DNA from 2 places in the uncultured Phyllobacterium sp. genome. Region 1 is predicted to be linked to the other one. Evidence: predicted binding sites of a transcription regulator. Region 1 holds the regulator's gene; the other holds the start of a gene.
The links. The regulator PhoB, encoded in region 1, activates phosphate uptake and scavenging genes when phosphate is short. The targets are predictions, from matches to a motif close to TGTCATNNANCTGTCAT.
Positions count from the first base shown of each region.

Region 2: RDL77_RS12155 (esterase-like activity of phytase family protein) is a predicted target of PhoB. The motif match lies at 5,622-5,638, and genes of this name have one in related genera.

Region 1 covers NZ_CABSQF010000063.1:1,011-8,268, reverse strand. Annotated here, with positions in the region: gene RDL77_RS23055 (biotin transporter BioY) at 228-809, opposite strand; gene RDL77_RS23050 (TIGR00282 family metallophosphoesterase) at 876-1,700, opposite strand; gene RDL77_RS23045 (5-formyltetrahydrofolate cyclo-ligase) at 1,761-2,375, opposite strand; RNA gene ssrS (6S RNA) at 2,403-2,559, opposite strand; gene RDL77_RS23035 (MoxR family ATPase) at 3,249-4,088, shown strand; gene RDL77_RS23030 (VWA domain-containing protein) at 4,158-5,348, shown strand; gene phoB (phosphate regulon transcriptional regulator PhoB) at 5,349-6,035, opposite strand; gene phoU (phosphate signaling complex protein PhoU) at 6,056-6,781, opposite strand; gene pstB (phosphate ABC transporter ATP-binding protein PstB) at 6,805-7,258, opposite strand, start outside.
Region 2 covers NZ_CABSQF010000016.1:97,244-104,501, forward strand. Annotated here, with positions in the region: gene RDL77_RS12115 (SGNH/GDSL hydrolase family protein) at 1-180, shown strand, start outside; gene RDL77_RS12120 (hypothetical protein) at 175-339, opposite strand; gene RDL77_RS12125 (propionyl-CoA synthetase) at 477-2,387, shown strand; gene RDL77_RS12130 (DUF1127 domain-containing protein) at 2,519-2,815, shown strand; gene RDL77_RS12135 (DJ-1/PfpI family protein) at 2,843-3,439, shown strand; gene RDL77_RS12140 (YafY family protein) at 3,445-4,152, shown strand; gene RDL77_RS12145 (GNAT family N-acetyltransferase) at 4,149-4,685, opposite strand; gene RDL77_RS12150 (DUF1013 domain-containing protein) at 4,772-5,467, opposite strand; gene RDL77_RS12155 (esterase-like activity of phytase family protein) at 5,694-7,258, shown strand, end outside.

The sequences.
Region 1 (7,258 bases):
TTCAGGCGGAAACAGGCGTCTGGAATGGCGCCCTTATAGGTAAAAACCGGCGTCTCGTCCAGCACCCGCGCGATCACAATGGGGGAAGTTGCAGCCGCATATCGCCATAGCCGGCTTTGGAAACAGCCGCACGATGATTTTATCGTCATTGCCGGCAAAGGCCGGTGTATGGCCTTTGCCGATGGAGATCAGCGTGCACAGAAAGTGATGTGCACGCTGGCGGATGGTCAAAACAGGCGCGCTGCGATGCCCGAACGGCGGAGCATTTCGATCGCAGCAGCAGCCAGGGCCGACTTCAGCACGGCACCGATCAGGAACGGCGCAACGCCGGAAGCCCAGGCCGCTTCGAAACCGAAGAGATGCGCCAGCCACGAGGCGCCGAGGGCGAGGCAAAGCAGGTTGCCGAACAGCATGACCGCAGCCGATACGAACGGGTTGCGCGTCAGGCCGCGTTCCGCCAGGAAGCCGACGGCGGCGGCAACGACCGGGAAGGCGGCGAGGTAACCGGCAGTCGGTCCGGCGAAATAAAGGAACCCGCCGGCGCCGCCGGCCAGAACCGGCATGCCGATCATCGCTTCACCCAGCCAGGCAAGCACGGTCAGGCCGCCCAGACGCCAGCCGTAAAGCGCGCCGACCATCGTCACGGCAAATGTCTGCATGGTGACAGGCACCGGAAACATCGGCACTTCGATCCACGAGCTGACGGCAAGGAAGGCCGTGCCGATCAGAACGGCCAGAGCCTTGAAGGCAATGGAGCGGTCCGCCAGCCTCAGCGGGACGAAAGCGGTGGGAAATGCGGTCTGGGTCATGGAAGGTCTATCCTCAAACGAGTGTTACAGAATCGGGCGTGATTGGTTGCGCCGGGTTGTATCGAGCTATTTCCAGAAGGCGGGAATGGTTTCCTCCAGCCGCGGGCCAATGCGCAGGGGAGAAATCCTTTCGGCAAGTCCGGTGCGGTCGGAAATATCGACGCCGACGCCGCAGATCGTCGCCTTGCCGCTGGCGGCTTCAAACCGGCCTTTCGGCACCTTCGACAGAAAGCGGTTCAGCGGTTCTTCCTTGTCCATGCCGAGCGATGAATCGTAATCGCCGCACATGCCGGCATCGGACATATAGGCGGTGCCGCCATTGAGGATCTGCGCATCGGCGGTCGGCACGTGGGTGTGCGTACCGACGACGAGGCTGGCGCGGCCGTCGACGAAATGGCCAAAACACTGCTTTTCGCTGGTGGCTTCCGCATGGAAATCGAACACCACGGCATCGGCCTGTTCGCCGAGCGGACAGGCGGCGAGAATCTCCTCGCCGATGGTGAAGGGGTCATGCAGGTCCGGATGCATGAAGACACGGCCCATGATGTTGGACACAAGCACGCGCGCGCCGTTCTTGGCGAGAAACACACCGGAGCCCTTGCCGGCCGTGCCGAGCGGGAAATTCGCCGGGCGCAGGAACCGCTGTTCGCGTGAGGCGAAAACCAGCGCTTCCCGCTGGTCCCAGACGTGATTGCCTGTCGTGACCACGTCGGCCCCGGCATTGATCGTGTCGTGAAAGATTTCCTCGGTGATGCCGAAGCCACCCGCCGCGTTCTCGCCGTTGACGATGACGAAATCGAGCTTCAGGTCGGATATCAGTCCCGGCAATTGCTCATAGACCGCCGTCCGGCCCGAACGCCCCACCATATCCCCAAGAAACAGTAATCTCACGCGCACATCCTGAAAGAGAGCCCGGTCCTTGCCGGGGCCTGAAATGATCGATTTATCTGTCTAGCCGAAGCGGCGCAACCCGCTTTCCGTCAGGATCGCCTCCAGCGGCACATCATGCGGCTCATCGGGTACGGTTTCAACCTGCTGGCAGTCAAACGCCACGCCGATCAGGCGCGGGTTCACGCCCTTGATCTGCAGATGCGCGATGGCCCGGTCATAGTAGCCCGCACCATAGCCGATGCGGTGCCCCCTGACATCGAAGGCCGCCAGCGGCACCAGCATGAAGGATGGATCAAGCACGGCAGCGTCGTGCGGCGGCCCCGCCGTGCCGAAGCCCGTATCGATCATCGGCGCGCCGCGCACCAGTTCACGGAAGAGGATCGTCTGCTTGTCGATGATGGCAGGCAGGCAAAGCCGTGCACCGCGCTCGCGCAGGCCGAAAAGCAGCGGGCGCAGATCCACCTCCGAGCGGATCGGCCAGAAGCCCGAAACAATGGTGCCCGGATCGACGGCAAGCGCCGCCAAGCCGAAATCGGCAATGCGCATCGAGGCTTCGACGCGGAATTCCGTCGTCAGCGCATCGCGGCGGCCAAGGGCCTCCAGGCGCAGTTTCTTCTTCAGCTCTTTGATGGGGGAGTGGTGCTGCACAGGCTTGATTTCATGGGGCGCCGGCACGCGAACCGGCTCGGGATGAAACAAAAGTGGCGTCCACACAACCGATGGAGAAGTCGATCCCGGGAACCTACAAAGTAGGTGGGTGCCGTGTGAAGAAGCCCACGGGCCTCCTCAGGGACAGCTCCCTAAGGGATCATTAAGGCCCCGGGGAATATGTCTCTCCTGTCGAGAAGCGCAGAACGCCGATCCGAATATAGGACGGATGCAGGCATTGCACCAGTGCGCGGCAAACGATTTTCCCTCCCCGCACAATCTTTGTCGCATAATCATTGTGGATGCGTGGAACACCCCCCTCTGGGCTGCCGCCCATCTCCCCCACAAGGGGGGGAGATTGCACTGGCATTAGCGGCTCTGCTTATTCTGCAATGTTGAAGATTGGCTGAAACAATCGTGACAGCTGATCTCCCCCCTTGTGGGGGAGATGTCCGGCAGGACAGAGGGGGGTTGGAACAGCCAAGCTGTTGTTTTATGAGAAATTCACCACCAACTTATCCAACACATCCCAACCCACGTTATTCTCATCCCTGTCCTTTCCGGCGGGAATGCTTCCGGAAACTTTCGAAAGTCGGGAAAGGATCGGCGCTTCGGCTTCACAGGGAGGAAAACCTGTGCGGCCGGGGAGGTTTGGTTCAATGGTTGCGCATTGGGCAAAAACCCTCAAAAACGCCGGGGCGGGTGGTCCTTGGATCGCAAGCATCGCATACCACATACCCCAAGACCCGCGTTCCAGGGACCGCCCGTCTTTCCCACCTTTCAACAGCCAGACGCGAAAGCGGGCGTGGCAACGGGAAAACCATATCGCCGCATTCCCGGACGGCTCTTGCCCTCCTCCGGCACGCCCCTTAATCTTTGTCCATCACGAAAGGGAATGCGATGCGGTTTGAAGGTACAGCGGCCTATGTGGCCGACAAGGACTTGATGGTGGCGGTCAATGCGGCGATTGCACTTGAACGGCCACTGCTGGTCAAGGGCGAACCCGGCACCGGCAAGACCGAGCTTGCCCGGCAGATCGCGGCGGCGCTCGATCTGGAACTGGTCGAATGGAACGTCAAATCCACCACCAAGGCGCAGCAGGGCCTCTACGAATATGATGCCGTCAGCCGCCTGCGCGATTCGCAGCTCGGCGATGCCAAGTTCAACGACATCGCCAATTACATAAAGCCCGGCAAGCTGTGGCATGCCTTCACGACCGACAGGAAAGTCGTGCTGCTGATCGACGAGATCGACAAGGCGGATATCGAGTTTCCCAACGATCTCCTGCAGGAGCTCGACCGCAACGAATTCCACGTCTACGAAACAGGCGAAACGATCCGCGCCATACACCGGCCGATCGTCATCATCACCTCCAACAACGAGAAGGAACTGCCCGACGCCTTTCTGCGCCGCTGCTTCTTCCACTATATCCGCTTCCCGGATGTCGAGACGCTGACCCGGATCGTCGAAGTGCACTATCCCGGCATCAAGCAGAACCTCGTGCGCGCCGCCCTCACCCAGTTTTACGAGATCCGCGATGTGCCCGGCCTGAAGAAGAAGCCGTCGACCTCCGAAGCACTAGACTGGATCCGCCTGCTGGTCACCGACGACATCGCCCCGGAAGATTTGCGCGCCGACCCGAAGAACGCCTTGCCGAAACTGCACGGCGCCCTGCTCAAGAACGAGCAGGACGTGCATCTGTTCGAGCGGCTGGCTTTCATGGCAAGGAGGCAGGGATAAATGGCGCTCACCATCCGCCCCATCGAGAGAACCGGCATCGTTCATCGCATGCAGTAAAAGGGTCCCACAATGTTCCTCCCCTTCTTCCTCGAGCTCAAGGCCGCCAAAATTCCCGTATCCCTGCGGGAATATCTGACGCTGCTTGAGGGGCTGGATGCGGGGCTGGTGACCTATGATGTGGAAGGGTTCTACTATCTCGCCCGTTCCGCCCTGGTGAAGGACGAGCGCCATCTCGACCGCTTCGATCAGGTCTTCGGTCACGTGTTCAAGGGGCTGGAACTGCTCGGCGGCGAGAGCGGTGTCGACATTGCCAATCTGCCCGAGGAATGGTTGCGCCGGCTCGCCGAAAAGCACCTCACGGAAGAAGAGAAGAAGCTGATCGAGGCGCTGGGCGGTTTCGACAAGCTGATGGAAACCCTGCGCCAGCGGCTTGAGGAGCAGAAGGGCCGGCATCAGGGCGGCTCGAAATGGATCGGCACGGCCGGAACGTCGCCCTTCGGTGCCTATGGCTACAATCCGGAAGGCGTGCGCATCGGCCAGGACGAAGGCAGGCACGGCCGGGCGGTCAAGGTCTGGGACAAGCGTGAATTCAGGAATTTTGACGATAGTGTCGAGCTTGGCACCCGCAACATCAAGGTTGCTCTGAAACGGCTGCGCCGCTGGGTGCGCGAAGGCGCCGATGACGAGCTCGACCTTTCCGGCACCATCAGGTCAACCGCCGAACACGGCTATCTCGACGTGCAGACGCGGCCCGAACGGCGCAATCATGTCAAGCTGCTGATGTTCTTCGATGTGGGCGGCTCCATGGACGAGCATATCCGGATCGCCGAGGAACTGTTCTCCGCCGTCCGCTCCGAATTCAAGCACATGGAATATTTCTACTTCCACAATTGCCTCTACGAGGGCGTGTGGAAGGACAACCGCCGCCGCCATGCGGAACGGATACCGACGCTCGATCTCATCCATAAGTACGGACCGGACTACAAGGTCATCTTTGTCGGGGATGCCGCCATGGCGCCCTACGAGGTTTCCCATGCGGGCGGGTCGGTCGAACACTGGAATGAAGAAGCCGGCGCGGTCTGGCTCGGCCGGGTGCTCGACCACTGGAAGAACGCCGCCTGGCTCAATCCGTCAAAGGAACAGTACTGGAACTACACCGCCTCGACGGCGATGATCCGCAAGATTTTCGCGCATCGCATGTATCCCATGACCCTGGCGGGCATCGAAGGGGCGACGCGCGAACTCTCGCGCAGGCACTGATTACCCGAACGAATACCCCGCACCGCGCACGGTGCGGATCGGATCGATCGAGCGGCCGATATTGATGGCCTTGCGCAGCCGTCCGACATGCACGTCGACGGTACGGTCGTCCACATAGATGTCGGCGCCCCAGACATTGTCCAGGAGCTGGCCGCGCGAGAACACCCGGCCGGGGGACTGCATCAGGAATTCCAGCAGGCGGAATTCGGTGGGGCCGAGCTTCAGCTCCCGTTCCTTGCGGAACACGCGGTGCTGCTCGCGGTCGAGCTTCAGATCGCCGAAGCTGAGCACATGCGACAGCAGGCTCGGATTGACCCGGCGCAGCATGGCCTTGATGCGGGCAAGCAGTTCCGGGGTCGAGAACGGCTTGACCATGTAGTCATCGGCGCCGGTGGCAAGGCCGCGCACCCGCTCGCTCTCTTCGCCGCGCGCCGTCAGCATGATGATCGGCAGGATTTCGGTCTCGCGCCGCGCCCGCAGGCGGCGGCAGAGTTCGATGCCGGAAAGGCCCGGCAGCATCCAGTCGAGAATGAGCAGATCCGGCACTTTTTCACGCAGCGCAATTTCCGCCTCGTCACCGCGTGCGATTGTCTCGACGACATAGCCTTCGGCTTCAAGATTGTACCGGAGAAGGACGCTGAGCGCTTCCTCGTCTTCGACAACAGTGATTTTGGGAGCTATCGCCATTGCTGGAATCCTGATTCTGTTTAAGGCTGTCTGGCTTCATCGACGATGATGCTGTGGGTCTGGTCTTCCTTGGGCCGTTCGGCCGGAAGCTGGGCACCCGTCACGATGTAGTAGACCGTTTCAGCAATGTTCGTCGCATGGTCTCCGATGCGCTCGATATTCTTGGCGCAGAAGAGAAGGTGCGTGCAGGCGGAAATGTTGCGCGGGTCTTCCATCATATAGGTCAGGAGTTCGCGGAACAGCGAGGTGTACAGCGCATCGATTTCGTCATCGCGCTCGCGCACGATGTTGACCTGCTGCACGGAGCGTGTCGCATAGGCGTCGAGCACGTCCTTGAGCTGCGTCAGGGCAAGTTCCGCGATGGTCTGCAGGCCGCGATAGACCGAAAGCGTCTGGCGCGTATCGGTGACGGCGACGACGCGCTTGGCGATGTTCTTGCCGAGGTCACCGACCCGTTCGAGGTCGGAGGATATGCGGATGGCGCCGATGATTTCACGCAGGTCGATCGCCATGGGCTGGCGCTTGCCGATGATGGTGATGGCCTTCTCGTCGATCTCGCGCTGTCCGGCATCGAGGATGAGATCGTCCGAAATGACGCGCTGGGCCAGCGCATTGTCGGAGTTCACCATGGCGGTGACGGCCTGTTCGACCATGCGCTCGGCATGGCCGCCCATTTCGGCGATCTTGTGCGTCAGGAACTTCAGTTCGTCGTCATAGGAACGGACGGTATGCTGCGACTCGGTCATATTCTTATCCCTGTTTCCCGTGATTAGCCGAAGCGTCCGGTGATGTAGTCCTGCGTGCGCTTTTCCGTCGGATTGGTGAACATCATTTCCGTATCGCCCACCTCGACGAGGTTTCCGAGATGGAACATGGCGGTGCGCTGCGAAACGCGGGCCGCCTGCTGCATCGAATGGGTGACGATGACGATGGTGTAGTTCTGGCGCAGTTCGTCGATCAGTTCCTCGACCTTTGCCGTGGCAATCGGATCGAGCGCCGAGCAGGGTTCGTCCATCAGGATGACTTCCGGGCTGACGGCAATGGCGCGGGCGATGCACAGGCGCTGCTGCTGGCCGCCGGAAAGACCGGTACCGGCTTCATGCAGGCGGTCCTTCACTTCGTCGAACAGGCTGGCGCGGCGCAGGCTCTTCTCGACGATTTCCTCCAGCTCGTGCCGGTTCTTGGCCAGACCATGGATGCGCGGGCCATAGGCCACGTTCTCG
Region 2 (7,258 bases), on a different contig from region 1:
CGCGAACGCTCGGCAATACCGGCGCCGCGCCTGCCGGTCGAGGGGCCGGAGGGTTTTTCCAGCGACGGTTTCCATGCCTCCGCCCATGGCTACGATGCCTGGGCGAAACATCTCGTGCCCTATGTGCTTAATCTCACCGTGAGGGAAGCTACCGGGCGCGAAGGCGAAGAAAACTCATAACCCGCTGTGGCTCAGCACCACGACAACCAGCATCGCAAATATCGCTCCGGCGGCGATTTTCCAGAAATCCCCGCGCTTCTTCATGCCGGGCCAGCCCAATGGCTTGATCAGATGCAGCGCCATCAGGAGGATCAGCAGCAGCGGCAGAATCTTGAGCATCGTCGTTACAAAGCCTGCCGCCTGAGGGGAACGGGTGAGTGGGGATTCGACAAGTGTGTGATCCCGCGCCAATTGTCAAATCGGCCTTTGACTCCGGGGCGCACATTGGGGAAGGTACGCCATCTGGGAGGATATTCATGACATCACGCTATGCACAGGTCTACCGGGATTGGCAGTCCGATCCGGAGGGATTTTGGGCCAGGGCCGCCGAGGCCATCGACTGGTCGCGGCCGTGGGAACAGGTCTTTGATGCCACGCATCAGCCCTATGGCCGCTGGTATCCGGGGGCGGAGTGCAACACCTGCTACAACGCCGTCGACCGTCACGTGGAGCGCGGCCGGGGTGATCAGGTCGCCCTGATCTATGACAGCGCGGTGACCGGCACGGGACGCAAGATCACCTATGCCGCCTTGCTCGACGAGGTGAACGCGCTGGCGGCGGTGCTGACCGACAGGGGCGTCGCCAGGGGTGACCGCGTCATCATCTATATGGCGATGGTGCCGGAAGCCGTGGTGGCGATGCTGGCCTGCGCGCGCATCGGCGCGGTGCATTCCGTTGTTTTCGGCGGGTTTGCCGCCCACGAGCTGGCCACGCGCATCGACGATGCCAAGCCGGTGATGATCATTGCCACCTCCTGCGGCCTCGAACCGGGCCGGGTGGTGGCCTACAAGCCGATGCTGGACAAGGCCATCGAGCAGGCGGCGCACAAGGTTACCTCCTGCCTCATTCTCGTGCGTCCGCAACAGCCGCACGAGCTGGTGGCCGGGCGCGATGTCGACTACGCCGCAGCTGTCGCTGCCGCCAGCGGGCGGAAAGTCCCCTGCGCGCGCGTCAAGGCAACGGACCCGCTTTATATCCTCTATACCTCGGGCACCACCGGCCAGCCCAAGGGCGTGGTGCGCGACAATGGCGGCCATCTCGTTGCGCTGGCATGGTCGATGGGCGCGGTCTACGACACGGCTGCGGGCGAGGTGTTCTGGGCTGCCTCCGATATCGGCTGGGCGGTCGGTCACTCCTACATCGCCTATGCGCCGCTGTTCATCGGCGCGACAAGCGTCCTGTTCGAAGGCAAGCCGGTGGGAACACCCGATGCCGGCACATTCTGGCGGGTGATTGCCGACCATAAGGTCAAGGTGCTGTTCACCGCGCCGACAGCGTTCCGCGCCATCAAGAAGGAAGATCCGAAGGGCGAGTTCATCGGCAAATATGATTTGTCCTCGCTGCAATATCTGTTTCTGGCAGGCGAGCGGGCGGATACGGATACAATCAAATGGGCCGAGGAAAAGCTTGGCGTTCCCGTCATCGACCATTGGTGGCAGACGGAGAGCGGCTGGCCCATGGCGGCCAATCCGGCGGGTCTCGGCATGCTGCCGGTCAAGTACGGGTCGCCGACCGTGCCCATGCCCGGCTATGACGTGCAGGTGCTCGATGACGCCGGGCACCCGGTCAAGCGCGGCGAGCTGGGCAATATCGTGGTCAAGCTGCCTTTGCCGCCCGCCTGCCTGCCGACGCTGTGGAACGCCGACCAGCGGTTCCGCGAGGCCTATATGGCGGAATTCCCCGGCTATTACAAAACCGCCGATGCGGGGATCATCGATGAAGACGGCTATATCTACATCATGAGCCGGACCGACGACATCATCAATGTCGCCGGACACCGCCTGTCGACGGGGTCGATGGAGGAGGTGCTGTCAAGCCATCCGGATGTGGCGGAATGCGCGGTTATCGGCATTGCGGACCATCTGAAGGGCCAGGTTCCCTGCGGTTTCATCGTGCTCAAATCGGGTGTTACCCGTGCGGCGGCGGATATCGAGCAGGAATGCGTCGCCCTGATCCGTGACCGGATCGGCCCGGTTGCGGCCTTCAAGATCGCGGTGACGGCCAAGCGGTTGCCGAAAACCCGGTCCGGCAAGATCCTGCGCGGGACGATGCAGAAGATTGCCGATCAGGAGCCGTGGAACATGCCGGCCACCATCGACGACCCCGCCATCCTCGACGAGATCAAGGCCGTACTCAACGCCAGGGGTATCGGCATTCCCGCCGGTTGACCGCCCCCCAAACGATCCTGTTCCGGCCAAATCCATGCCCGCATCTTTCTCGCCCCTGCTGACAGGCTCCTGACAGAAGGTTGTCAGGAGGGGTGTGCGATAGTGTCTTCGTAAGCAAAGGAGACAGGGTCATGAATATGGTTGATTTTGGAATCGTCGGAACGGTCAGGCGCCTGTGGTCGCGGTATGCACATCTGCGTGACGAAATGCGGACTGAACGCTCCGTCAGCGCACTCCCGGACTATCTGCTGAAGGACATCGGCTGGCCCGATGCCTATGCGGAACGTCTGGCACGGCGCAATTCAATGAAGGACGCCGCCGGCAGCGAAAATGCCGGCGCCGTTCGCCAATCCGGCCGTTCGCGGCGTCCGGCCCATGCGGTAACCGGAAAAACAAGCCAAAACGGACATTTCAAGCTAGAATACTGATCAGTGACGCCGAAAGGGAGCATCGCGATGGACCAGAAAAAGACAATCGGCCTCGTATTCATCGATGAGTTTGCCGATTGGGAGTTCGGTCTGCTTTCCGGATCAGCTGTCGAATGGTTTGGTGCGCGGGCGGTTGCTCTGGCCCCGACGGCGGGTCCCCTCAGGTCCATTGGCGGATTGCATCTCGTGCCGGATCGCGGACTTGATCCGCAGGAGAACGCGGATCTGGATGCGGTTGCGGTGATCGGCGCCAACACCTGGCCGTCGGAAGATGCTCCTGACATTGCATCCCTGCTGCATTCGGTTTTGTCACGCGGCGGCATTGTGGGCGGCATCTGCGGCGGGACGCTGGCTCTTGCCCGGGCGGGTGTCTTCGAAGGGCGCAGACACACCAGCAACGGTGCGGGCTGGATACAGTCCCAGATCGGCGACTATGCCGGTTCCTCCCTGTATCAGGACGTGCCGCATGCGGTGCGCGACGCGCAGATTGTCAGCGCGGCCGGATCGGCGCCGGGCACTTTTGCCACGGAATTTCTCGAAGCGTTCCTGCCGGAGCAGGCGGGGCAGATTGCCGGGATGCGCAGCTTTATTGCGCGCGAGTACCAGGCAGGCTTGAAGGATTAAGCAGCATGCGACGTGCAGATCGTCTCTTTCAGATCGTACAGAAACTCCGGGGCGGGCGGCTGGTTACCGCGCGCCAGCTGGCGGAAAAGCTCGAAGTGTCCGAGCGCACCATCTATCGCGATATTGCCGACCTCCAGTCCACCGGCGTGCCGATCGACGGCGAGGCGGGGGTGGGCTATATCCTGCGGGAAGGCTTTGACCTGCCGCCGCTGATGTTCACGCGCGACGAGGTGGTCGCGCTGGTTGCCGGCGCCCGGCTGATAACGGCCTGGGGCGGTGCCTCCATGGCGCGTGCAGCGGAAGAAGCCATCATCAAGATCGGGGCTGTTCTGCCCAAGGATGATCGCCCGCGCATTGCCAACACGCATATTCATTCGTCCGGAACCAATATCAGCAGCCATGACCGGGCGATGATCGATCTTGCCGAGAATGCGGCGGACCAGTGCCAGGTGCTGTCGGTGGCCTACAAGGACATGGACGGCAAGGAAAGCATGCGGGACATCAGGCCGCTCGGACTGTGGTTCTGGGGCAAGGTCTGGACCGTCATCAGCTGGTGCGAATTGCGCAATGATTTCCGCACGTTCCGCATCGACCGAATCACCAGGGCCGAGAAGGCCCAGCGCATCTTCCGGCAGGAGCGCGGCAAGACGCTGGCCGATTTCTATCGGCGGATGGAACTCAGCGAAGCGCCCGATGCCAAGAAGGCGTCTTAAACAGCTGTCTGGCCCGTCATGAGCGAGGCGGCAAAATCCTCCCGGTTCAAGGCAAAGTATCTGTATGGGGCGCCGTCGTGCGTGGCTGTGAGGCCGATCTTTTGCGCCACGCGAATGGACGCCGCATTGTCCGGATGGATTGCGGCAACGATGCGCTTGATGCCAGCCTGCCCGAAGGCGTGCACGACGAGCGGCCGGGCAGCCTCCGTCGCATAGCCCTTGCCCCAGGCGTGGCGATTGAGCCGCCAGCCGATTTCAATGTCCGGCCCCACCGCATCGTCCGGGATCAGCAGGACCCAGCCGAGAAACCGTTGCGGCCGGTCGCGCGCAAAGATCGACCAATAACCGAGATCCGGGCCGAAATCCGCCTCCATGCGCGCGGTGATGAAACGGCGATGCGCATCGGGATTCGTCCAGGGCCCCGGTATGAACCGGGTCACCTCCGGATCGCGGTCCATGGCCATGCAGTCTTCCAGATCAGCCACGGTGCGCGGGCGCAGGAAAAGCCGTTCCGTCTCGAATGTCGGCAGCAAGGCTGTATCTCCCGTAAAAGAAAAAAGCTCCACCGGAGGGGGAGCTTTCTCGATTCAGGGACTACCCGTCAAGGCAATCAAATGGCTTATTCTTCCTCGTCTTCGTCCGTATTGCGGCCCTTGAGCGAGGAAAGCTTGGCGAAAACCTTGTCCGCATCGAGCTCTTCGTCCTCTTCGCGGACGGCTGGCTGGATATCCAGGTTTTCCGTGGCCGATGCCGGCAGCAATGTATCGCCGCCTTCGCCGGGCTGGACCGGGCGGTTGCGGGAAGAACGCTCGACCTCGAGGTCAAGGTCGATCTGCGAGCACAGGCCGAGGGTGACAGGGTCCATCGGCTGGAGATTGTTGGAATTCCAGTGGGTGCGGTTGCGGATCTGCTCGATGGTCGACTTCGTTGTGCCGATGAGGCGCGAAACCTGCGCATCCTTCAGTTCCGGATGGTTGCGCACCAGCCACAGGATGGCGTTGGGACGATCCTGGCGCTTGGACAGCGGCGTGTAGCGCGGTCCCTTGCGCTTGGCTTCCGGCACGCGCACCTTCGGCTCGAGAATCTTCAATTTGTGATTGATGTCGGCTTCGCCCCTGGCGATTTCCTCACGCGACAGCTGGCCGGTCATCAGCGGATCCAGTCCCTTGATGCCCTGGGCGGATTCACCGTCGGCAATCGCTTTCACCTCAAGCGGGTGCAGTTTGCAGAAGGCGGCAATCTGGTCAAAAGACAGAGCGGTATTGTCGACAAGCCAGACGGCCGTTGCCTTTGGCATGAGAAGCTGGGTGGCCATTGAATATAGTCCTCTCGTTCGTCCGCTCCGGTGAGGCGGGACGTGGGTTCAACCACAATTTCCGGGAATTCGAGGCGTTATATAGCGGTAAATTCTCGATTGGGCAAGAATCGGTTTTCGTAGCAACCGAATGCAATTACCGGTTTCACCAAACTGTCATGAAATTGTCATGCCGCTGCAACGCCCGCGGGCAACTGATCCCTTGTAAACAAGAGGAGATTCAACAATGCCGCGCAAAACCCTTTGCATCGGACTGTGGACCGCCCTGGTCGCTTCCATCGCCCTGCCAGCCGCTGCCGAACCGGTTTTCAACCGGATCGCCAGCTTCCCGGTTGCTGACAATCTACCCAAGGATGCAGACACGTCAAAGCCGACATCGTCGGAAATCATCACGGCCTCGGAAGATGGCAAGACGCTGGTCTATTCCGACAGCCCCTATGGCGCCATCGGCTTCATCGATATCAGCGATGCCGCCAGGCCCAAGGCCGCCGGCCTGCTCAAGGTCGAAGGTGAGCCAACCTCCGTTGCGGTTGCCGGCGCCATGGTGCTGGCGGCGGTCAACACCTCCAAGGATCACAAGAATCCCTCCGGCCGGCTTGACGTGATCGACCTTGCATCGCGCACGGTGCTGACGAGCTGCGATCTCGGCGGTCAGCCGGACTCGGTCGCCGTCTCGCCCGACAGGACCTTTGCCGCCGTTGCCATCGAAAACGAGCGCGACGAAAAACTCAATGATGGCGAGCTGCCGCAGCTTCCCTCCGGCGATCTCAAGATTTTCTCGTTGAAGAACGGCGCGCCCGATTGCACGAGCATGAAGACCGTCGTTCTGACCGGCCTTGCCGACATCGCCCCGGAGGATGCCGAGCCGGAATTCGTGTCGATCAACGCGAACAACCAGATCGCCGTCACCCTGCAGGAAAACAACCATATCGCGATCATCGATGCGGCCAGCGGCAAGATCACCTCGCATTTCTCCGCCGGCACGGTCGATCTCGACAAGATCGACGTCAAGAACGACGGCGCGCTGAAGTTCGACGGCAGCATGAAGGGTGTCCTGCGCGAGCCGGATACCGTGAAATGGCTTGGCAATGACCGCATTCTCACAGCCAATGAAGGCGACTACAAGGGCGGTTCGCGCAGCTTCACGATCTTCTCCACGGACGGCAAGGTTCTCTATGAATCCGGCCCCTCGCTGGAACACAGGATTGCGGCAGCCGGTCACTATCCCGACAAACGCAACAAGAAGGGCGTGGAACTCGAAGGCGCCGAAGTCGCGCAGTATGGCGACACCAACTACATCTTCGTTGCCAGCGAGCGCGGTTCCGTCGTCGGCGTCCACAAGGATACCGGCAAGGACCCGGAATTCGTGCAGCTGCTGCCATCGGGCATCGCCCCGGAAGGCATTCTTGCCATTCCCTCGCGCAACCTGTTCGTCACCGCCAATGAATCCGATCTGGTTGCGGATGGCGGCGCGCGCTCCCATGTCATGATCTATGAGCTGAAGGACCAGGAACCGGCCTATCCGAAGATCGTGTCGGTGTCGAAGGATGATGGCACGCCGCTGGGCTGGGGTGCCCTGTCGGGCCTGGTCGCAGACCTGAAGGAGCCGGGCAAGCTCTATGCGGTCTCGGACTCGTTCTATTCCGCCGCGCCCACCATCTTCACCATCGATGCCAAGCAGACACCGGCAAAGATCACCCGGGCGCTGGTGGTCACGCGCGGCGGCCAGCCGGCCCAGAAGCTCGATCTCGAGGGCATCACCACCGATGGCGCGGGCGGCTTCTGGCTCGC